2 regions of the Brachybacterium sp. sponge genome follow, and region 1 is predicted to be linked to the other one. Evidence: riboswitches for the same ligand, from Rfam matches in the RefSeq annotation. Region 1 holds a riboswitch; the other holds the start of a gene.
What was found. A riboswitch is a leader RNA that binds a small molecule or an ion and turns the genes downstream of it on or off. The one in region 1 is predicted to bind FMN.

Region 1 (11,018 bases):
GGCGCGCAGCGCGGCGCCCACCGCAGCGAGCACCGTCTCGGCGCGGTCGGCGGTGCGGGCGGCCCGCTCGTCGGCCGAGAGGGCCTCGGCGATCTCCTCGCGGCGCGGGACGGGCGGGGCGGGGGCACCCTCGGCCGGTGCCTCGCCGGACATGGCGGCCAGCAGCTTCGCGCGGGCGGAGTCGACGACCTGCTCCGCCTCGCCCGCGGCGGGCTCGAGGGCGGCGAGCCCGGCCAGCAGCGCCGTGATCTCGACGGCGCTGAGGCTGAGGGCGCGGCGCAGCGGCTCCGCATTGCGCACCCGCACGGTGCCGTGCTCCCACTCCGCCTCGATGAGGTCCTCCCAGCCGGCGCCCATGTCGCCGCAGACGAAGAGCACCTGCAGGTCGTCGACCAGCTGCTTCTCGCTGACGCCGAGCGCTTCGGCGAGCTCGGCGAGGTCCGCCTCGCCGCGGCTCATCACGAAGGACGCGGCGGAGATCAGGCGCGAGAGGTGGTCGCCGCTCTGCGGGCTCACCCGGATCCGGGGGGCGGGGCGCGGCGCGGCGGCCTCGAGGGCGTCGAGCTCGGCGGGGTCCTCGTGGCGCGCGGCGACCGCCTCCAGCACCTCGGCGATCTCGGCGCGCCAGGCGGCGGGCTCGAGCAGCTCGACCCAGCGCACGTCGGCGAGGACCAGGCGGCGGGTCGCCGGGCGGGGCAGCTCGGGCAGGCGCAGCTGCTCGGCCTCGAGCGGGGCGACGGCGCGGTCGCGCAGGGCGAGTGCCTTGTAGGGGGCGGCCTGCAGCAGCGCGGAGGCCCGGTCGTCGCTGTCGAGCATCCGATCGAGCACGTCGGCGAGGTCGATGTCGTCGGGGCGGGGCGCCTTCGCGGCGGGGCCCTCGGCCGGGAAGGACTCGATCCGGGAGGCGCGGAACACGCGGGGCGCGTCGCGGTCGCGGTCGTGGCCGTAGACGTACCAGTGCCCGTCGTGGACGCCGACGACCCACGGTTCGACATGGCGCTGCGCGGGGGCGCCGTGCGTGCCGCGATAGGTGAAGCGCACCGAGCGCCCGGTCACCACGGCGTCCAGCAGCGGGGAGAGCACGGGCAGGGACTCGACGGCGCCGCGCGGTGTGCGCCGCAGCAGGTCGGGGTCCGCGTCGTGGCCGAGGCTGAGCAGCTTCGCGCGCACGCGCCGGGCCGCTCCCCCGGCCGTCGCGTCGTCCCAGGCGCGGCTCGCGGCGAGCAGCACCGTGTACTCCTCGGTCGTGAGATCGAGCACCGCCGTGGAGGGCGAGGCGTCGATCCGGTAGTGCACGGTGTTCTCGTCCAGCACGTCCCGCTCGGCGACGAGCGGGAGCCCGAGCTCGAGGATCGCGGCCTTGTCGCGCTCGAACATCCGCTCCGCGGCCTGCTCGGACGTCGCCTCGGCGTAGTCGGGGATGACGGAGAAGAGCTTCGCGCGGTCCATCCGCCGTCGCGAGCCGATCGTCATGATGACGTTGAGCAGTCTCTCCACGTTCTTCGAAGCCACCCGCCCAGACTAGCCGGACGGGATCACAGGATGCGGAGCTTCCGCCGCGCGCCTCTAGGCTGGGGCCATGCTGCGATGGGAACGGGGCACCGTGAGTGCCGTGACCAGCTCCTGGCCCGGAGTGGACCGGCTCGAGATCGAACTGGACGACGGGGCGGGGACGCTGAGCGCGATCGCCTACGAGGAGCTCACCGGGCGCCCGCGCGCCGGCGAGCAGGTGCTGCTGAACACCAACGCCGTGCGGCGCGAGCTCGGCACCGGCGGCGACGCCATGGTGGTGGCCCGCACCGAGGTGCTCCCCGAGGCCGCCGAGGTGCGAGGCCACATGGTCAAGGCCCGCTACACGCCGATGCAGACAATGGTCGACGCGCTCGACGACCCGGACAGCGAGCACTACGAGACGGTCCGGGAGGCCACCGGCATCGACGGGATGCCCGTGGTGGTCGCGGACCTGCACTCCTCCCTCCCCGCGATCGTCGCCGGGATCCGGGCGCGGCGCCGCTCGGCCCGGATCGCCTACGTGCACACCGATGCCGCGGCGCTGCCCGCCGTCTACTCGAGGAGCGCGGCCCGGCTGCGCGAGGCCGGCCTGCTCACCGCCGTGATCAGCGCCGGGCAGTCCTTCGGCGGCGATCTCGAGGCGGTCACGGTCCACTCGGCGCTGCTGGGCGCCCGGCATGTGGTCGGCGCGGACGTCGCGATCGTGATCCAGGGCCCGGGCAATCTCGGCACCGGCACCGGCTGGGGCTTCTCCGGCATCCAGACGGCGGAGTCGCTCCACGCGGCCTCGGTGCTCGGCGGCGTGCCGATCGCGACCCTGCGGGTCTCGGAGGCCGACGAGCGGGCGCGGCACCGCGGCCTGTCCCACCACTCCTCCACCGCCTACGGGCGGGCGCTGCTCGCACCGGTGCACCTGCCGGTGCTCCCCCGCACCGACTCCCGATACAACTCTTTTCATGAGTCAGTGCGGAAACAGGTCAAGAGCACGATCCTGAAGCCGGCGAAGAAGCGCGGCGTGCTGCACCACCTCACCGAGGTCGACGCCAAGGGGTTGCGCGATGCGCTCGAGGAGATGCCCGTGCGGATGACCACGATGGGACGGACCGTCGCCGAGGACTACGCCTCCTTCCAGTACGCGGCTCTCGCCGGGCGCTGCGCGGCCGAGCAGGTCCGGGGCGCCGGCGGCGGCTCGGGCGGCGCGAAGGGCGAGTCCAAGGGCCCGAAGGAGTCCAAGGGCGGCACCAAGCGCTAGACGCCTCGGCGCCGGCATGGGCCCGACGGAGTTGCCGGGGACAGGCGACCGACGGAGTTGATCGACGTGAGGTACCAGGAAAGTGGTACCCGACGTCGAACAACTTGCCGTGCTGCCCTGCGCCGCGGCCGGCGGGGCCGTCCAGCGAGGTTCTTCGACGTGAGATACCAGGAATGCGGTACCTGAGGTCGAACAACTGCCCTTCCGGCCGACCGATCCATGTCGGCCGTGCGATCCGCGTCAGCCGCGCTGGGCGTCGCCCTCGCCGTGGGCCTCGCCGCGCTCCTGGACCAGGTGCAGAAGGCGGTGCGCGGCGGAGATCGCCCGCTCCCCGTCGTAGCGCTGGATCGCGTGCAGCGGATGGGTGCGCCCGTCCGCGAGGTCGAGATGTGCCCAGGGATCGCCCATCGGGAAGCTGATCCCGAGCACCTCGGGCCATTCGAAGGTACGGGTGCGCATGAGGTTGCGGACCTCGAGCCCGTCGGGACGGGCGACCACGCGCACCGAGGCCTCGAGATGGCAGAACAGCGCGATGAGCAGGCCGATCATGAGCAGGCCGAGCCGTCCGCCGAGCTGGAAGCTCGTGATCATGACCGCGCCGCCGATCATCCCGGCCATCACGATGACGGCGGTGATGTAGGCGGCCCAGCGCACCGCCCGCGGACGGAACACCTCGACGGCGCGTGCGTCGTCGCGGCCCGGGGTCCCTGCGGCACTGCTCATCGGGATCTCAGATGCGGCAGGCCTGGATCGCCGTGACCAGGATGGCGCGGGCGCCGGCCTCGTAGAGGTCGTCCATCATGCGGTGCGCGGAGCGGCTGTCGACCATGGCACGCACGGCCGACCACTCCCCGCCGTGCAGCGGAGAGACGGTCGGGGACTGCAGGCCGGGGGTGATCTCGACCGCCCGCTCCAGCAGCGCCGAGGGGATGTCGTAGTCGAGCATCACGTACTCACGGGCGACGAGCACGCCGCGGATGCGCCGCTCGAGCACCTCGAGCGCGTGCTGCGCCTCGTCGTCCAGCTCCATGCCGGGGCGGGAGAACAGCACGGCCTCGCTGGTCATGATCGCCTCGCCGAAGGGCTCCAGACCTGCCTCGCGCAGTGTGGTGCCGGTCTCGACGACGTCCGCGATCACGTCGGCGACGCCGAGGCGGATCGAGGACTCGACCGCGCCGTCGAGGTGGACCACCTCGGCGCTGATCCCCCGCTCGGCGAGGTAGTCCTCCACGAGGTTCTCGTAGCTGGTGGCGATGCGGGAGCCCTGCAGCTCCTCGACGGTGCTGTGCGTCCCGGCGGGCGCGGCGAAGCGGAAGGTGGAGCGGGCGAAGCCCAGCGAGAGGATCTCCTGGGCCGGGGTGCGGGAGTCCAGCAGCATGTCCTGGCCGGTGATGCCGACGTCGACCGTGCCGGAGCCGACGTACACCGCGATGTCCCGGGGACGCAGATGGAAGAGCTCCACCCCGTTGTCCTCGTCGACCACGACCAGCTCCTTGGAGTTGCCGCGGCGGCGGTAGCCGGCCTCCTGGAGCAGGTCGGCGGCGGGGTCGGACAGGGCGCCCTTGTTGGGCACGGCGATGCGGAGCACGGATCCTCCTCGGCCGATGCGGCGGCCTCGAGACGGGTGGGACGGGAAGTCGGGGGGCGAGCGGCGCGGGGCCGGCTCAGAGATGTCGGTAGACGTCCTCGAGGGAGATGTCCTTGGCGATCATCATGACCTGGAGGTGGTAAAGCAGCTGGCTCATCTCCATGGCGGCGTCGACGGTGGACTCGTGCTCGCAGGCCATCCACACCTCGGCGGCCTCCTCGACGATCTTCTTGCCGATCTGATGGACGCCGGCATCGAGCTCCGCGACGGTGCCCGATCCCTCGGGTCGGGTGCGTGCCTTCTGGGTCAGCTCGGCGAACAGTGCCTCGAAATCCTTCACGGGACCAGGGTACGCGTCCCGGCAGGTGCTCCGCGGTGCGGACCGCCTGCCGGGCACGCGGCCCGCCCGCGGCTCAGCCGCGGCGGACCGTCGGGTCCAGGTGCGCGGTCTCGACCGTGACCCGGTCGGCCTCCTCGTCGCGGCGGCGGCGCACCTGCCACCAGACGAAGAAGCCGGTGAGGGTGAACGCGCCGTAGAAGAGATACATGAACGCGCTCGCGTAGTAGCCGGCGCTCCACAGCAGCGGCACGCCGACGAGGTCGACCGCGACCCAGATCAGCCAGAACTCGACCCAGCCCTTGGCCATGCCGAAGGTCGCCAGCAGGCTGCCCATGAAGATCCAGGCGTCGGCCCAGACCGGCTCGTAGGAGCCCAGCGCCCGGAACAGCGGGGTGAGCGCCGCGGTGCCGCCGACGAGCACGACGAGCAGCAGGGCGCGGGTGCCCCAGGAGGCCCAGACGGGCTCGACGGCGGTGCCGTCCTCGTGCTTCGCCTGGCGCCAGCGCACCCAGCCGTAGACGCTGGTGGCGATGAACATGATCTGTCGGCCGGCCTGGCCGAGCAGGTCGACGGAGTTCGGGTTGCCGAAGACGCTGCCGAGGAAGACGGTCAGCAGCAGGGCGTTGCCCAGGATGCCGATGGGCCAGGCCCAGACCTTGCGGCGCATGCCGCCGAGCGCGCTGAGCAGTCCGAAGACGTTGCCGAGCACCTCGCGGAGCAGGAGGAACTGGCCTCCGCCGAATTCGATCTTGGCGTCGAAGAGCCACTGCAGGATATCCATGTCGGTCCTTTCACCTCGGATGCAGTGGCTCCGGGGGAAAAGGGTTGCCTGCGGGGCTCGGGGAGGCGTGCGCCGTCCCGGGACCTGCGGGACGTGCGCCTCTCATCCAGGCTGTACTGTCGGTGCCGGAATTCCACCGGCTCCACCGCAGGATGCGGGTCGCGGACTGTCACCGCCGGCTCGGACTTTCACCGACCCCGGAGCACGTCACAGGATGTGACGGAGCAAGGATAGGTCAGTGCGCGGTGTGGGCGCCCGCCAGTTCGCGCAGGGCGGAGATCTCCTCGGCGGCGTCCTGCGCCTTGTAGATCGCGGAGCCCGCGACGAAGACGTTCGCGCCCGCCTCGGCGCAGCGCTCGATCGTCTCGCGGCTGACGCCGCCGTCGACCTGGATCGAGACCTCGAGGTTCGCCTCGGAGATCGCGCGGCGGGCCCGACGGATCTTCGGGAGCATCGTCTCGAGGAAGCTCTGCCCGCCGAAGCCGGGCTCGACCGTCATGATCAGCAGCATGTCGAACTCGCCGATGATGTCGATCAGCGGCTCGACCGGGGTGGCGGGGCGCAGGGCGACGCCGACCTGCGCGTTCTTGCGGCGAAGGTCGCGGGCGAGCTTGACGGGCGCGCGGGCGGCCTCGAGGTGGAAGGTCACCGAGGAGGCGCCTGCCTCCGCGAAGACGGGGGCCTGGTTGTCGGCGTCCTCGATCATCAGGTGCGCGTCGATCGGGATGGGGCTGCGCTCGACGATCTGCTCGACCATGTTCGGCCCGAAGGTCAGGTTCGGCACGAAATGGTTGTCCATGACGTCGACGTGGACGCTGTCGGCGCTGGAGATCTTGTCGAGCTCGGCGCCGATGGACATGAAGTCGGCGTTGAGGATGCTGGGGTGGATGAAGCTGGAGTCGGTGGAGTACGAGATGCTCACGAGCTCGGGGTTCCTTCCTCGGTGGGGGCGGGGAGCCTGCGCAGCAGGCAGATGAACATGGCGTCGGTGCCGTGGACGTGGGGCCACAGCTGCACGTCGGGGCCCTCGCCCAGCTCGACCTCGTCCCGCACGGAGGGCAGCAGGCCGGCCCGGACGGCGGGGCGGGCGTCGAGGCGCTCGACGTCGTCGCGGCGCTTGAGGACGTCGGCGACGATCAGGCGGGTCTCGGCCAGGTGCGGCGAGCAGGTGACATAGGCGACGACGCCGCCGGGCGCGGTCGCGTCCAGCGCGGAGGCCAGCAGGTCGCGCTGGATCGCGCCGAGCTGGCCGACGTCCGCGGGGGTGCGGCGCCAGCGGGCCTCGGGCCGGCGGCGCAGCGCACCGAGCCCGGAGCAGGGGACGTCGGCGAGGACGCGGGAGAACTCCCCCGGCCGCTCGGCGCCGATGGTGGTGCCGTCGGCGGTGAGGGTGGTGATCTCGCAGCCGGCCTCGCGCAGGCTCGCCACCGCGCGGTCCACCAGCTCGGTGCGGTGCTCCTGCAGCTCGACGGCGAGGAGGTCGGCGTCGTGGTCGATGGTGAGCCCGCCGAGCAGGGCGGTCTTCCCGCCGGGGCCGGAGCAGAGGTCGAGCCAGTGGGCGTCGTCGGTGAGGACGAGGTCGTCGGCGCCGAGCGCGAGGGAGAGGGCCGCGAGCTGGGAGCCCTCGTCCTGGACGGCGACGCGGCCCTGCTTGACCAGGTCCATGCCGCCGGGGTCGCCGGAGGGCCAGGCGGCGGCGAAGACGGAGAGCCGGCCCTGGCTCGCGCCGTGGTCGATCAGCTCGTCGAGGTCGGTCAGCCCCGGGCGCATCACGAGCGAGACCGCGGGGGCCTGGTTCTGCGCCTCGAGCAGCTGGTCGATCTCGTCGCGGGAGCGGCCGTTCCCGGCGAGGGCGTCGGACAGGGCCCGCACCACCCAGCGGGGGTGGGAGTGGACGACGGCGAGATGCCCGGTGGGGTCCTTCTCGCGGTCCGGGGCGACCTCCGCGATCCAGGTGGCGAGGTCCTTCTCCCCCACCCGGCGCAGCACGGCGTTGGCGAAGCTCGCACCTCCCGCGCCGACCTCAGCGCGGGCCAGAGCCACGGTCTCGGACGTCGCGGCGTGCGGGGCGACGGTCATGTCCAGCAGCTGGTAGGCGCCGAGGCGGAGCACGTCCAGCAGCGCGGGCTCGACCTTCGCCAGCGGTCGGTCCACGCAGGCGGCGATGATCGCGTCGAGCCGGCCCTGGGCACGCAGCGAGCCGTAGAACAGCTCGGTGGTGAAGGCGGCGTCGCGGCCGGAGACGCGGTGGCTGCGCAGCAGGCGGGGCAGGACGAGGTTCGCGTAGGAGTCCTCCTCGCGCACCAGGCGCAGCCCCTCGAGGGCGACCTGGCGGGAGGGGGTGGAGGCGCGGGAGCGCTCGGAGGGGCGGGAGGAGGACCAGCCGCGGCGCGGACCGCCCTGGCCGCGGGAGCCGGAGCGTTCGCGGCCCTGCGCGTCGCGGGGCCGGTCCCGACGGTCGTCCCGCCGACCGCCCCGGTCATCGCGCCGGTCGCCGCGGTCGTCCCGTCGACCGCCGCGGTCGTCCCGTCGGTCGCCGCGCCGGTCGTCCCAGCGGTCGCCGCCGTCGCGGCCTCCGCGGTCGTCGCGTCGGCCGCGGTCGTCGCGGCCTCGGCGGTCGTCGCGGCCTCCGCGGTCGTCCCGGCCTCGCCGGCTGTCGTCGTGGCGGCGCCCGCCGCGTCGGTCCTCGCTCATGCGCGTGCTCCGTCCTGCTGGTCGTCCTCGAAGCGGGCGTCGGGGCCGAGCCCCGCCCCGCGTGCCCAGTCCGCCGCGCGCATCGGGCGCTTCCCCGCCGGGGCGAGGGCCGCGATGGCGAGCGGGTCGGTGCCGGTGCCCACGAGCACCTGTCGCTTGGTGGCCGCGAGCGCGCCGGGGGCCGACGGGGCGCTCGCGCGCGAGGCCTCCTCGACGGCCTCGAGGCCGAGGATCTTGGTGCGGGCGCCGTCCAGGAGCGTCCACGCGCCGGGCTGGGGGCTCATGCCGCGGATGTGCGCGGAGACCTCGTCCGCCGGGCGGGTCCAGTCGATCCGGGCCTCGGCGGTGGTGAGCTTCGCGGCGTGGGTCGCGGCCGCGTGGTCCTGCGGGGTGAGGGTCGCGGTGCCGTCCTCGAGCGCGTCGAGGGCCTTCAGCAGCAGCGCGGCGCCGTCGTCGGCCATCCGCTCGAGCAGCTCGCCGGAGGTCTCGAACTCGCCGATGGCGGTGGGGGCGGCGGCGATCACGTCGCCGGTGTCCAGGCCCTTCTCGAGGCGGAACACGCTCATGCCGGTCTCGCGGCGGCCGGCGAGCACGGCCCGCTGGGCGGGAGCGGCGCCCCGCAGCTCGGGCAGGAGGGAGAAGTGGAGGTTCACCCAGCCGTGGCGGGGGATCTCGAGCGCCGCGGGCGGCACGAGGTTGCCGTAGGCGACCACGGGCGCGGCGTCCGGGGCGAGATCGCGCAGCTGCTGCTGCACCTCCTCGTCCCGCAGCGTGGCGGGGGTGAGCACCGGCACCCCGGCCTCGAGGGCCAGGGACTTCACCGGGGACGGGGTGAGCTTCCGTCCGCGGCCGGAGGGGGCGTCGGCGCGGGTGAGCACACCGACCACCTCGTGGCGGGAGTCGAGCAGGGTGCGCAGGGAGGGGAGGGCGGCCTCGGGGGTGCCGGCGAAGATCAGACGCATGATGACCCGAGTCTACGGTCCCACCGGCGGCTCCTGCCGGGCCGTGCCTACAGTGGAGGACATGACGCGGGCACGGTGCGAGGGATGAGCGTGGGCGACCCGATCCCGGGCCATGCGCTCGGCTCGCCCGCCTACCGACGGATGCAGCTGGCGCTGGTCTGCGCGGGCATCGCCTGCTTCGCCCAGCTGTACTCCCCGCAGGGGATCCTGCAGCTGATCTCCGCCGATCTCGGCATCGGGCCGGAGCAGGCGGCGCTGACGGTCTCCGCCGCGACCGCCGGGCTGGCGCTGGCGGTGATGCCGTGGTCCTTCGTCGGCGATCGCCTCGGCCGGCGTCCCGCCATGATCCTCGCCGTGATCGCGGCGACGGTGCTTGCCCTGGCGGCGGCCTGGTCGCCGAGCTTCCCGCTGCTGCTCGTGCTGCGCCTGCTGGAGGGGATGGCGCTCGGCGGGGTGCCGGCCCTGGCCATGGCGTATCTCTCCGAGGAGGTCGATGCGCGTTCGCGCGCGGTCGCGGCGGGCTGGTTCGTGGCGGGGACGACGCTGGGCGGGCTCTCGGGCCGGGTGCTCGCCACCCCGGTCGCCGATGTGCTCGGCTGGCGGGCGGGGATGACCGCGGTGGTGATGCTGGCGGTGCTCGCGGCGGTCGGGTTCGTGGCCCTCGCCCCGCGGGAGCGGCGCTTCGTGCCGCGACGGCGGACATCGGGCGGGGCCGTCCCGGGCGGACGGGCGGGCCGGCTGCTCGCCCCGCTGCGGGACCCGGGCCTGGCGGCGCTGCTGGCCTGCGCGTTCCTGCTGATGGGCGGGTTCGTGGCGGTCTACAACTATCTCGCCTTCCACCTCAGCGGCCCGCCCTACCTGCTGCCCGCCTCGCTGATCGGGCTGCTGTTCCTCGCGTACCTGGGCGGCACCGCCTCCTCCCCGCTCGCGGGCCGGCTCGCGTCCCGGCACGGGCGCCTGCCCGTGATGCTGGGCGCGATGGCGGTGATGCTGCTGGGCCTGCTGCTGACTCTCGCCGCTCCCCTGCCGGTGCTGATCCTGGGCCTGGTGCTGATGACGGCGGGCTTCTTCGGCGCGCACTCGGTCGCGAGCGGCTGGGCGGGCACGCGCGTGCCCGGTGCCCGGTCCCAGGCGACGGGGCTGTACAACCTCGCCTACTACGCGGGCTCGAGCGTGCTCGGCTGGGCGCTCGGCTTCGTGCTCGCCAGGGCCGGGTGGGGCGGGGTGGTCGCCGCGGTGAGCGCGGCGGTGGTGCTCGCGGGCCTCGTCTCCGCGGCGCTGCTGCGCGACGAGGACCGGCCCGCCGCGTCTGCCGGGAGCTCCTGAGCACCCGCACGCGACGCCGTGGCCCCGCGGTCCGGGGTCGGGGCGTCGACGTCACGGCCCCGGGCGCGCCCGCCCCGCCTCAGTACACGAGCGAGAACACCCACACGGCGAGGGTCATGGTGGTGGCGGAGATCAGCACGATGCCGATCAGGTTCAGCCACAGCCCGGCCGAGGCCATCTGCGGGATCCGCACGTAGCCGGAGCCGTAGGCGATGGCGTTCGGCGGCGTCGCCACCGGCAGCATGAACGCGCAGGTCGCGGCCAGCGCCACCGGGATCGCCAGCAGCATCGGGTCCACCCCGATGCCGACGGCGACCGCGGTCGCGACCGGGAGGAAGGTCGCGGCGGTGGCGGTGTTCGAGGTGAGCTCGGTGAGGAAGAGGATCCCCGCGGCGACGATCGCGACGATCAGCACCACGGGCAGGCCGCCGATCCCGGCGGTGACCTCGCCGATCCACTCGGTCAGGCCCGAGGAGCTGAACTGGGCGCTGAGCGCCAGACCGCCGCCGAACAGCAGCAGCACGCCCCAGGGCAGCTTCACCGCCGCGTCCCAGTCCAGCAGG
Region 2 (11,018 bases), on a different contig from region 1:
TCGCGGCGAGGGTGGTGGCGATGACGTCGGCGCTCCACGTCTCGCCGACGACGGCGGTGACGGTGAGGCAGCAGCCGTTGACGGCGATCGAGTCGCCGAGCGCGATGCCCTCGAGCACGCGCGGGGAGCGGATCCGCAGGGCGGCGGGGTCGGCGCCGAGGTCGAGCGCCTCGACGGTGCCGAGCTCCTCGATGATTCCGGTGAACATGGTGGTGTCCTTCCTGGTCAGGCCGGGGTGGGGGTGGTGCGGGGACGGAGGGTGAGGCGGAGGTCCCTCGCGCCGCCCGGCGTGGGCAGCGAGGCGACGTCCGTGAGCTCGAGGTCGAGCCGCTGGGCGAGGGTGGTGATCCCGAGCTCGGCGACGCCGGGGCGGCCGGCGCCGAGCAGGGTGGGGGCCACGTGCACGATCAGCTCGTCGACCAGCCCGGCGCGGAGGAAGGCGGCGGCGAGGGTGGGTCCTCCCTCGAGCAGCACGTGCCGGATCCCGCGGTCGAAGAGCGTCGCGAGCGCGGCCGACGGGTCGCGGGTGGGCAGGTGCATCGCCTCCCCGGCGCCGTCGATCGCGGGCAGGTCCGGGACGTCGGAGGTTCCCACCACGACGCGCAGCGGCTGGCGGGGGTGGAGGGTCCCGTCCGGGCGACGGGCCGTGAGCGTGGGGCGGTCGCTGCGGGCGGTGCCGGTGCCGACGAGGACGGCGTCGCAGGTGGTGCGCAGCCGGTGGACCTCCTCGCGGGCGGCGGCGCCGGTGATCCACCGGCTGGTGCCGTCGGCCGCGGCGGCGCGCCCGTCGAGGGTGAGCGCGATCTTCGCGGTGACCAGCGGCCGGGACGCGCCGAGGCCGTGCTCCCAACCGCGGTTCAGGGCCGCGGCGGCCGCGGCGAGCTCGGCGGGGACCTCGTCCACGACCTCGACCCCGGCGGCGCGCAGGCGGTCGATGCCGCCCGCGGCCTGCGGGTTCGGGTCGCGCCTCGCGACGACGACGCGGGCGATCCCGGCCTCGAGGAGCGCCTGGGTGCAGGGGCCGGTGCGGCCGGTGTGGTCGCAGGGCTCAAGGGTGACCACCGCCGTCGCGCCGCGCAGGGCCGCGGCTCCGGGCAACTCCCGGGCACGGGCGAGGGCGTCGGCCTCGGCGTGGGCGGTGCCGGCCCCGCGGTGACGGCCCTCGGCGAGGACGGTCCCGTCGGCGGCCAGGAGCACGCAGCCGACGCGGGGGTTCGGGCCGAGCGGCACGGCGGGGTCCGCGGCGATCTCGAGCGCGCGGCGCAGCGCGACGGTCTCCGCGGGGGTGATCCCTGCGCGGTCGCTCCGGGGGGCGTCCTGCGTGGTGCCGGGGTCCATGGCCTCTCCTCCGTCCGCAGCTCGCGGTCCCGGAGGGAGGGGAAGAGAGGGGACGACGTCACCGGGGGCGCCGGCCGGGCCCGGAGGGTCGGCAGGTACGCCAGGCGACGTCGACCGCGTGCGCTTCCCATCCGGACTCTCACCGTCGGTCCAGGAGTTCCACCTGGTCAGCCTCGGGCCATGGGCCCTCGGGTCGCGGACTGTCACCGCCGGCTCGGAATTTCACCGACCCCAGTGCACGCGAGCATCATCAGCTCGTCGAGAGCACACCGTAGCAGGGTCGGCCGGGAGGATGACGGCGGATGAACGCCGCCGGGCGCTCTACCCGTAGGTATCCCGGGGACCGCGCCAGGTCACCGTCCGTCGGCCCTTCTTCCAGCTGCGCTCCGCGGCGGCGGGCCCGGTGACCTTCAGCTCCGAGACGACGTGGGAGCCGACGTGCTCCTCGATGGTGGTGATCAGCTGCGGGGTGAGCATCCGCAGCTGCGCCGCCCACGCCGAGGAGGAGGCGCTGACCACGAGCACCCCGTCCTCGAAGGAGACCGGGCGGCAGTGCGTCGCGAGCCTCTCGCCGACGATCTGATCCCATTCGTCCAGCACCCGTCCGGTGCTCATCCCGGCGTTCCAGCCGAGGTTCCCCAGCACCTTCTTCAGCACCAGCTCGATGCCCTGCGGGTCCCGCGGATCCGGACGCGAGCCGGAGTAGCCCGGCGCCCGGCCGGATCGGTCGCGCACGTCCCTGGCCTGCGTCTTCGCGGAGATCGGGAAGAGGCCGCGGTCACGGGCGGCAGCACGGGAGCGGTTGACGGTGCGGCGGGCGAGCTCGAAGGGATCCGCCGGCGCCGGCAGGTCCGGCGGATCGTAGAGCACCTGCTCCTCGCGGTCGGGATCCCCAGGGCCGACGGGCGTCCGTGCCCCGGAGCGGGACCCGACGGGCCCACCAGCCTCCTCGGCGCCCGGCCGCGCTCCGCCGCGGGCCCGCTCGGCACCGTTGCCGCTGCGGGCACCGCCCCGCGCGGGCGCGGCGGCCGGAGCCGTCGGCGAGGCCGCCTGCTCCTCGGACCCCGCCGCTGCCCCGCTCCAGGTGCCGAGCCCATACGGGTTCGCGATCCTCGGGCGCGGAGCACCGCCGCTCATCGCAGCCCGCCCCCGCTGCGCGGGACCGCCTCGCCGAGCGTCACGTCGACCACGTGGATCTCGCCGTCGAGGGAGGCGGGGATGTCGGTGTCGTTCGCGGTCGTGATCAGCACCTGCGAAGCGTCGGTGACGATCCGGCCGAGCCGCTCGCGGCGGTGCACGTCCAGCTCGCTGAAGACGTCGTCGAGGATCAGGATCGGCTCGCCGTCGCCGAGGTCGCCCTCCTCGAGACGCAGCAGGTCGTAGCTGGCCAGGCGCAGGGCGAGCGCGAGGGACCAGGACTCGCCGTGGCTCGCGTAGCCCTTCGCGGGGAAGTCGTGCAGGCGGATCTCGAGGTCGTCGCGGTGCGGGCCGGTGAGGTTGGTGCCGCGGTCGATCTCCTCGTCGTGGCGCGCCGCGACCAGGGCGAGCAGGGCGTCGTGGATCTCGCGGGTGCCGGGCAGCTCGCCGGGCGCGGCGCCGAGCTCGTCGAGCACGTCGGAGCGGTAGCGGACGTCCGCCGGGGAGACCACCTCGCCGCGCTGGTCAGGGGGCAGGTCGAGCGCCTGCTCGGCCCCCTCGTCGGTCGAGACCCGCAGGTAGGAGTACCCCAGGTGCGGGCGCAGACGGTTCACGAGGTGGAGCCGGGCACGCAGCAACTCGGCGCCGTGACGGGCGAGCTGCTGGTCCCAGACCTCGAGCGTGGAGGCCGCGGACTCGGCCGGGTCCAGCCCGCCGACGCTGCGCCCCGAGCCGCCCCGCCGCATCGAGCGCATCTGCTTGAGCAGGTTGCCGCGCTGCTTGAGGACCCGGTCGTAGTCGGCCTTGATCGACGCGAAGCGGGGCGCGATCTCGAACAGGAGCTCGTCGAGGAAGCGGCGCCTGCCCTCCGGATCGGCCTTGACCAGTCCCAGGTCCTCCGGGGCGAAGAGCACCGCCCGCACCTCGCCGAGCAGGTCGCGCAGCCGGGAGACGTTCTGCCCCTGGAGCCGGGCGCGGTTCGCCTTGCCGGGGGTGATCTCGAGGTCGATCTGCAGGGGCCGGCCGGCGCGTTCGAAGCTCGCGCGGACGATCGCGGTGGACTCGCCGCGGTGCACGAGCGCCGCGTCGTGGGGGACGCGGTGGCTCGAGAGCGTCGCGAGGTACCACAGAGCCTCGACGATGTTGGTCTTGCCCTGCCCGTTCGGGCCCACCATGACGGTGATGCCGGGACGGACGGGCAGGCTCAGCTGCCGGTAGGAGCGGAAGTCGGTGAGTTCGAGGGCGGTCAGGTGCACGGAGGGAGCTCTCCCTCCCTCAGATCCGCATCGGCATGATGAGGTACCGGTAGGAGTTGTCGGGCTCGCCCTCGAGCGAGTCCTGCCCGGTCATCACCGAGGGCTTGATCGAGTCGGTGAAGGTCAGGCGGGCGAACTCGCTGCCGAGCGCGCCGAGGCCGTCGAGCAGGAAGCCCGAGTTGAAGCCGACGACGAGATCCTCGCCCTCGAGCTGCGCCTCGAGCACCTCGCTGGCCTGAGCGTCGTCGCCGGCGCCGGCCTCGAGCGCGACCTGGCCCTCGGAGAAGGACAGGCGCACGGGGGTGTTCCGCTCGGCGACCAGGGAGACGCGCTTGACCGCGTCGATCAGCGCGCCGGTGGAGACGACGGCGGTGATCGCGGTGGTCTCGGGGAACAGGCGTCGCACCGGCGGGTAGTCGCCGTCGACGAGGGTGGAGGTCGTGCGGCGGCCGCCGGCCTCGAAGCCGATCAGGTTCGCGGAGTCCTCGTCGGACAGCGCGATCTCGACGCCGCCGCCGGTCGCGAGCGAGCGGGCGACCTCGTGGAGGGTGCGGCCGCGGACCAGGGCGGTGAGCTCGGTGCCGGGCGACGAGGGGTTCCAGGTCAGCTCGCGCAGCGCCAGGCGGTAGCGGTCGGTGGCCATCAGGGTCATGGTCTCGCCGCTGATCTCGACCTTCACGCCGGTCAGCAGCGGGAGGGTGTCGTCCTTCGAGGCCGCGACGGTGACCTGCGAGATCGCCTCGGAGAACACGTCGGCCGCGACGGTGCCGGCGACCGGGGGCATCGTGGGCAGCTGCGGGTACTCCTCGACCGGGAGGGTCGCGAGCGCGAAGCGGGCGCTGCCGCAGCGGACCTGGAGCTTCGTGCCCTCGAGCGCGACGGTGACGTCCTTGTTCGGCAGGGCCCGGACGATGTCCGAGAGCATGCGCCCCTGGACCAGCACCTCGCCCGGCTGCTCGATCTCCGCCTCGAGACGGATCTGGGCGCTGACCTCGTAGTCGAAGGTCGAGAGCTGCAGCTCGCCGCCCGCATCGGCGACGATGCGCACGCCCTGCAGGATCGGCATCGCCGGACGGACAGGGAGGGTGCGGGTGGCCCAGGAGACGGCGTCGCCGAGGACGCCGCGGTCGAGGTGGAACTTCACCGTTGCCACTCCTTCGCAGTGGTCGAAAGCCGGATCGTGATCGAACGGTGGACAGCGTATCGGTTCCCGGAGCCCTCCGACGACACACCGCCGCAGATCCTTGACTTCCGCCCCTGCTCCTCCGTGCTCCTCGGCCGCTGCTGCCGACCCCCGCCCTCCACATCCACGACGAGCAAGAAACTACAGACCTCATCATCACGACTGTGGATCTCGTGGATAACCGACATCTCAGCAGGTCACAGCCGACACTGTCGACGTGGACGACTCGTCGACAATCACGGGAAGCTCGTGCACGACCTGTGCACGGATCGCCGCCGCCGTCAGATTCTTGTCATTCCTCCGTGCACATCGGCTCCTGCGCAGATGCTCGTCGTTCCACACTGTCCACAGAGTTATCCACAATTGGGGAGAACGTCGGGCTGACCTGGGATGACATTCTCCGGCGCGCTCACGCGGTCGGCTGCGTCACTGCCGTGTCATTCCCGCGTCACTGCCGGGCAGAGGAGCTCGAGCTCTTGATCCTCGCCGTGAGCTCCGTGACCTGGTTGAAGATCGCCCGACGCTCCTTCATCAGCTCGCTGATCTTCTTGTTCGCGTGCATGACGGTGGTGTGGTCGCGGCCGCCGAACTCCTCGCCGATGCGGATCAGCGGCATGTCCGTCAGCTCCCGGCACAGGTACATGCCGATCTGCCGCGCGGAGACCAGGCGCCGGCTGCGACCGGTGCCCACGATCTCCTCCACCGACAGCCCGAAGTAGGTCGCGGTCTGGGCGATGATCGTCGAGGCCGTGATCTGCGCGCCGTCGTCGTGGGAGAGCAGATCCTTCAGCACGGACTCGGCGAGGGTGACGTCCATCGGCTGGCGGGAGAGGGAGTGCAGCGCCTGCACGCGGATCAGCGCGCCCTCGAGCTCGCGGATGTTCGTGGCGATGTGGCTGGCGATGTACTCCAGCACGTCGTGCGGCACCTCGCCGGTGTTCTCCTGGGCGACCTTCTTGCGCAGGATCGCGATGCGGGTCTCGAGGTCCGGCGGCTGCACGTCCGTCATCAGGCCCATCTCGAAGCGGGAGCGCATCCGGTCCTCGAAGCCGCCGAGCTCCTTCGGCGGCAGGTCCGAGGTGATCACGATCTGCTTGTCCGAGTTGTAGAGCGTGTTGAAGGTGTGGAAGAACGCCTCCATCGTCTCCGGCGCCCGCTGCAGGAACTGGATGTCGTCGATCAGCAGGATGTCGATGTCGCGATAGCGGCGCTGGAACTCCTGCGCCTTGCCGAACTGGCCGGACTGCACCGAGTTGATGAACTCGTTGGTGAACTCCTCGGAGTTCACGTAGCGCACCACCACGTCGGGGTAGAGGCTCTGGGCGTAGTGGCCCACCGCGTGCAGCAGGTGGGTCTTGCCCAGACCGGATCCGCCGTAGATGAACAGCGGGTTGTACGCCTTCGCCGGCGTCTCCGCCACGGCCGACGCGGCCGCCTGCGCGAAGCGGTTCGAGGAGCCGATCACGAAGGTGTCGAAGGTGTACTTGCTGTTCAGGCGCGAGTCCTCGCCGAGGGTCGAGCCGCCGGCGGGGGCGGGGCGGCGCGGCGCCGGCCCCGGGGAGGGGGCGGAGACGCCGCTGAGCGCCGACATCCCCGCGTAGGCGCTGGGATCGTCGGCCGCGGAGCCGTGGAACTCGTCCTCCCCGAGGCCGAGGCGCGAGGCGCCGGAGGAGGCCGAGTCCGGGGTGCTGCTCGAGGGCAGCGCGGGCCGGCCGGAGGCGGGCTCGGAGGGGAGCACGGAGCCCCGTCCACGACGGAAGGGCGGGGTGTGGACATCCCCCGTGGAACTGTCCACATCGTTGTCCACAGGATGTGCACTGCGGGCGGTGGAGGAGGAGGTCAGCGGCGGTGCGGGGGCCTCGTCCTCGTCGTCCCCCTCCAGCAGCAGCGACTCGTCGACCGTCACGGCGAAGCGGAGGTCCTTGCCGGTGGCCTCGCTGAGGGCGGCCTTCAGGGAGCCCGCGATCCGGTTCTCGATCAGCTCCTTCGCCGAAGTGGAGGGCACGGCGAGCAGGGCGGTGTCCGCGACCACGGCCATCAGGCGGGAGAGGGTGAGCAGGGCCATCACGCGCTGGGAGACGGTGTCGTCGCGGCGCAGGATGCTCAGCGTGCTGTCCCAGATCGCGTCGGCGTTCGCCTCCGGCATCAGGTGTCCCCCTCAGGTCTCGGGCGCGGGTCGCCACAGTTTTCCACATTATCCTCACCGCTGTGGATCGACGATGTGGACAACAGGTCGGGGATCCGCCTCCGACGTGACCGGGACGACCGTGACGATGTGAGCGGCGCCGCCCCGGCAGGCGCCGCCGGGCCGGAGGGGCGGGAGCCGAAGGGCACGACGGCCCTCCGGGGCCGTCACGACACGCCCCCGGAAGTGAGAATCGGGCCACAACCGGCCCTCAGCGGGGCTCCTCCGTTGACCCCGTGCACCCCCGCGCCTAAAATCGTGCAGTCAGCGCTGCGCGCCGCCCGACGGCACCGTCCCGATGTGGGACACGGCAGCCGCCCCGCCCCGGCGGGTGCGCCCGGACATCCGTTCGCGCAGCAGACCACACGCCACCGCGAGGGGCACGCCCGTGCCCACGATCGAGGAGAACCATGAGCAAGCGCACGTTCCAGCCGAACAACCGCCGCCGCGCCAAGAAGCACGGCTTCCGCGCCCGCATGCGCACCCGCGCCGGCCGCAGCATCCTGAACGCCCGCCGTGCCAAGGGCCGCGCCGAGCTCTCCGCCTGAGACGACGGTGACCAGGGCCGAGGCGTCACGTCGTCGTGTACTGGTCTAGTCGCCGGCTCCACAGCGGCGACGAGTTCCGTGCGGTCACCCGCGGTGGCGCGCGCAGCGCTCGATCCCACGTGGTCGTGCACCTGACCCTGCTCACGCAGGGGGAGGAGGCACCCCGCGTGGGATTCGTCGTGTCCAAGAAGATCGGCAACGCCGTGGTGCGCAACCGCGTCACCCGGCGCCTGCGCGAGATCGTGCGCCCGCATCTCGAGACCCTCCCCGCCGGCAGCGCGATCGTGCTGCGGGCGCTGCCGGGCATCGAGGCTCAGGCCTTCGCCGAGCTCCGCGAGGACGTGGACTCGGCGCTCGCCTCCGCCTCCCGCAAGCTCGCCCGCCGCCAGGAGCGGTCGCGGTGAACGCCGGCCCGCCGGTGCGCGCGCGAGGCGGCGAGGGTGCGCTGCGCCGTCTGGGCCGCCTGCCGCGCCGGCTGCTGATGCTGCCGGTGCGCGGCTACCAGGTGGGCATCTCGCCCTACACCCCGCCCGCCTGCCGCTACGACCCCGTCTGCTCGCAGTACGGCATGGACGCCCTGCGCACGCACGGAGCCCTGAAGGGGACGCTGCTGACCGCCTGGCGGATCCTCCGCTGCAATCCCCTCACCCGCGGAGGGCTCGATCCGGTCCCTGCGCCGGGCATGTGGAGCAATCCACGCCGACTGCGGCACCCGGCCCCCTAGGGCCTACCCTTGACCGAGACTCCCGACCACAGCCGGCACCTCGCATGAACGACATGCGCATCCGTGCGGCAGGAAGACCAGGCCGATGAATCCCCTGTATCCGATCGAGTGGGCCGTCGCATGGCTCATGGTGAAGTTCCATGCGGTGCTGTCGCTGTTCATGGATCCGAACTCGGGCATCACTTGGGTGCTGTCCATCGTCGGCCTCACCGCGGTGGTCCGCACGCTGATCATCCCGCTGTTCGTGCGCCAGATCCGCGCCTCGCGGGCGATGCAGATGGTCTCGCCCGAGCTGCAGGCCGTGCAGAAGAAGTACAAGGGCAAGACCGACCAGGAGTCCCGGCAGAAGATGGCCGAGGAGACCATGGCGGTCTACAAGGAGGCCGGCGCCAGCCCGTTCTCCTCCTGCCTGCCGGTGCTGCTGCAGATGCCGATCTTCTTCGGCCTGTTCCGGGTGCTGTTCAACAAGCTTCCCGAGGCCGCCGGCGGTGAGGCCTTCGGCCCGCTGACCACCCCGCTGGCCCAGAGCGCGAGCAACTCGACCATCCTCGGCAACGTCACCATCGCCGACAGCTTCCTGAACTCCGGCGACGGCGGGGTCACCACCAAGATCGTCGCCGGCATCATCATCGCGGCGATGTGCGCGGTCACCTTCTTCACCCAGAAGTCGCTGACCATGAAGAACATGCCGAAGGCCGCTCTCGAGGGCCCCATGGCCAGCACTCAGAAGATGATGCTGTACATGCTCCCGTTCATCTACGTGATCACGGGGCCGGGCATGCCGATCGGTGTGCTCATCTACTGGCTGACCACGAACGTGTGGACCTTCGTCCAGCAGTACATCGTCATCCGCGCGACCCCCACCCCCGGGTCCGACGCGGAGAAGGAGCGCCAGGAGCGCATCAACGCCAAGCGCGAGCGGAAGGGCCTGGAGCCGCTGGACTTCACCCCGCCGAAGAAGGTCTCGGAGCCCGATCCGGAGCCCGAGCGGAACATCCGCGTCCAGCCCTCCTCCAAGAACAAGGGCGGGAAGAAGCTCTCCGACCAGGAGAAGCTCGAGCGCGCCCGCGAGGCCCGCGCCAAGGCCGCCGAGGAGCGCCGCAGGGCGCAGGAGGAGTCCGGCGACTTCCCGGTGCCCCCGCCGAAGAGCTCTCCCCTGGACAAGGGCAAGAAGAAGCGGAAGAAGTGACCTCACGACCCGGGAGCACGGTCGCTCCCGGGTCGTCCATCCCTGCATTCCCGGAGGACCCTGAATGAACGAGACCATCACCGATCCGTCGTCGGCCGACGAGACCGCCGCCGAGCAGGCGCACGAGGGCACGGACGCCCCGGCCGCCGAGGCCGCGCAGACCGCCGCCCCCGCGGAGACCGCCGGCTCCGACGAGACCGCCGAGCCGCAGGACGCGGGCGAGAGCGAGTCCGAGGAAGAGGCCGACGGCGAATCCGACGCCGAATCCGACGAGGAGCGCCTGCGCCGCCTGGAGGAGGAGGGCGACATCGCCGCCGACTATCTCGAGGAGCTGCTGGACATCGCGGACCTCGACGGCGACATCGACATCGACGTGGACGGCGACCGGGCCTCCGTGGAGATCCGCGGCGCGGACCGTCTCGCAGAGCTGAACCGTCCCAAGGGCGAGCTGCTGGACGCGCTGCAGGAGCTCGCGCGCCTCGCTGTCCAGACCCGCACCGGTGCCCGGTCGCGCCTGATGCTGGACATCGGCGGCTTCCGCGCGGAGCACAAGGGCGGGCTCGAGGAGCTCGCCGCCTCCGCGATCGCCGAGGCGAAGGAGTCCGGGCAGCCGGTCCCGCTGCGGCCGATGAACCCCTTCGAGCGCAAGGTCGTCCACGACGTCGCCAAGCGCGAGGGGCTGCGCTCCGAGTCCGACGGCGACGGCAAGGGCCGTCACGTCGTGATCTACCCGGCGTCCTGAGGCCTGCCGTGACGACGCTCCCCGCCTCGCTCCGACCCCTGGCCGGGCGCCTCTTCGGCGACCGGCTCGAGCTCGCCGAGCGCTTCGCCGCCCTGCTCGCCGAGCAGGGTCCCGAGCGCGGCCTGATCGGACCGCGCGAGGTGGAGCGGCTCTGGGAGCGCCACCTGCTCAACTGCGCGCTGATGGCCGACGCCATCGACCCGTCGGTCAGGACCCTGGCCGACGTCGGCTCCGGGGCCGGGCTGCCCGGCGTCGTGATCGCCATCGCCCGCCCGGAGCTGCAGGTGACGCTGATCGAGACGATGCAGCGTCGCACGACCTGGCTCGAGGAGGTCGACGCCGAGCTCGGCCTCGGCCTCGAGGTCGTCCGCGCCCGTGCCGAGGAGCTGCACGGCGAGCGTGAGTTCGAGGTGGTCACCGCCCGGGCCGTCGCGGCGCTGGACAAGCTGGCCCGCTGGACCCTCCCGCTGGTGCAGGAGGAGGGGTTGCTGCTGGCGATGAAGGGCGCCTCGGCCGCCGACGAGATCGAGAAGGCCGAGAAGGTGCTCACGAAGCTCGGCGGGATCGACCCCACCATCACCCGGTACGGGATGGGAGAGGTCGAGGTTCCCACTACAGTGGTCCAAGTGCGTCGCCGGCCGAAGGCGAGCAGGAAGGGAGATGCGCGTGGCTGAGAAGCGCGAGGGCTCCTCCCAGGGGGCGGGGTCGATGGACGA

Region 2: it holds a riboswitch for FMN, as region 1 does, so the genes downstream of both, ribD (bifunctional diaminohydroxyphosphoribosylaminopyrimidine deaminase/5-amino-6-(5-phosphoribosylamino)uracil reductase RibD) here and pnuC (nicotinamide riboside transporter PnuC) in region 1, are expected to answer to the same signal.

What each region holds. Positions count from the first base shown of each region.
Region 1 is NZ_LRMP01000004.1:235,529-246,546, reverse strand. It holds gene A4A78_RS15665 (WYL domain-containing protein) at 1-1,512, opposite strand, end outside; gene A4A78_RS15660 (DUF3866 family protein) at 1,580-2,764, shown strand; gene A4A78_RS15655 (PH domain-containing protein) at 3,005-3,487, opposite strand; gene hisG (ATP phosphoribosyltransferase) at 3,495-4,352, opposite strand; gene A4A78_RS15645 (phosphoribosyl-ATP diphosphatase) at 4,429-4,692, opposite strand; gene pnuC (nicotinamide riboside transporter PnuC) at 4,766-5,473, opposite strand; FMN riboswitch at 5,564-5,682, opposite strand; gene rpe (ribulose-phosphate 3-epimerase) at 5,709-6,395, opposite strand; gene A4A78_RS15630 (RsmB/NOP family class I SAM-dependent RNA methyltransferase) at 6,392-8,167, opposite strand; gene fmt (methionyl-tRNA formyltransferase) at 8,164-9,129, opposite strand; gene A4A78_RS15620 (MFS transporter) at 9,214-10,455, shown strand; gene A4A78_RS15615 (DASS family sodium-coupled anion symporter) at 10,535-11,018, opposite strand, start outside.
Region 2 is NZ_LRMP01000001.1:650,376-661,393, forward strand. It holds gene A4A78_RS02890 (riboflavin synthase) at 1-208, opposite strand, end outside; gene ribD (bifunctional diaminohydroxyphosphoribosylaminopyrimidine deaminase/5-amino-6-(5-phosphoribosylamino)uracil reductase RibD) at 226-1,338, opposite strand; FMN riboswitch at 1,453-1,582, opposite strand; gene A4A78_RS02900 (DciA family protein) at 1,660-2,208, opposite strand; gene recF (DNA replication/repair protein RecF) at 2,472-3,731, opposite strand; gene dnaN (DNA polymerase III subunit beta) at 3,751-4,875, opposite strand; gene dnaA (chromosomal replication initiator protein DnaA) at 5,363-7,060, opposite strand; gene rpmH (50S ribosomal protein L34) at 7,510-7,647, shown strand; gene rnpA (ribonuclease P protein component) at 7,683-8,051, shown strand; gene yidD (membrane protein insertion efficiency factor YidD) at 8,048-8,371, shown strand; gene yidC (membrane protein insertase YidC) at 8,457-9,560, shown strand; gene A4A78_RS02945 (R3H domain-containing nucleic acid-binding protein) at 9,625-10,302, shown strand; gene rsmG (16S rRNA (guanine(527)-N(7))-methyltransferase RsmG) at 10,311-10,976, shown strand; gene A4A78_RS02955 (ParA family protein) at 10,963-11,018, shown strand, end outside.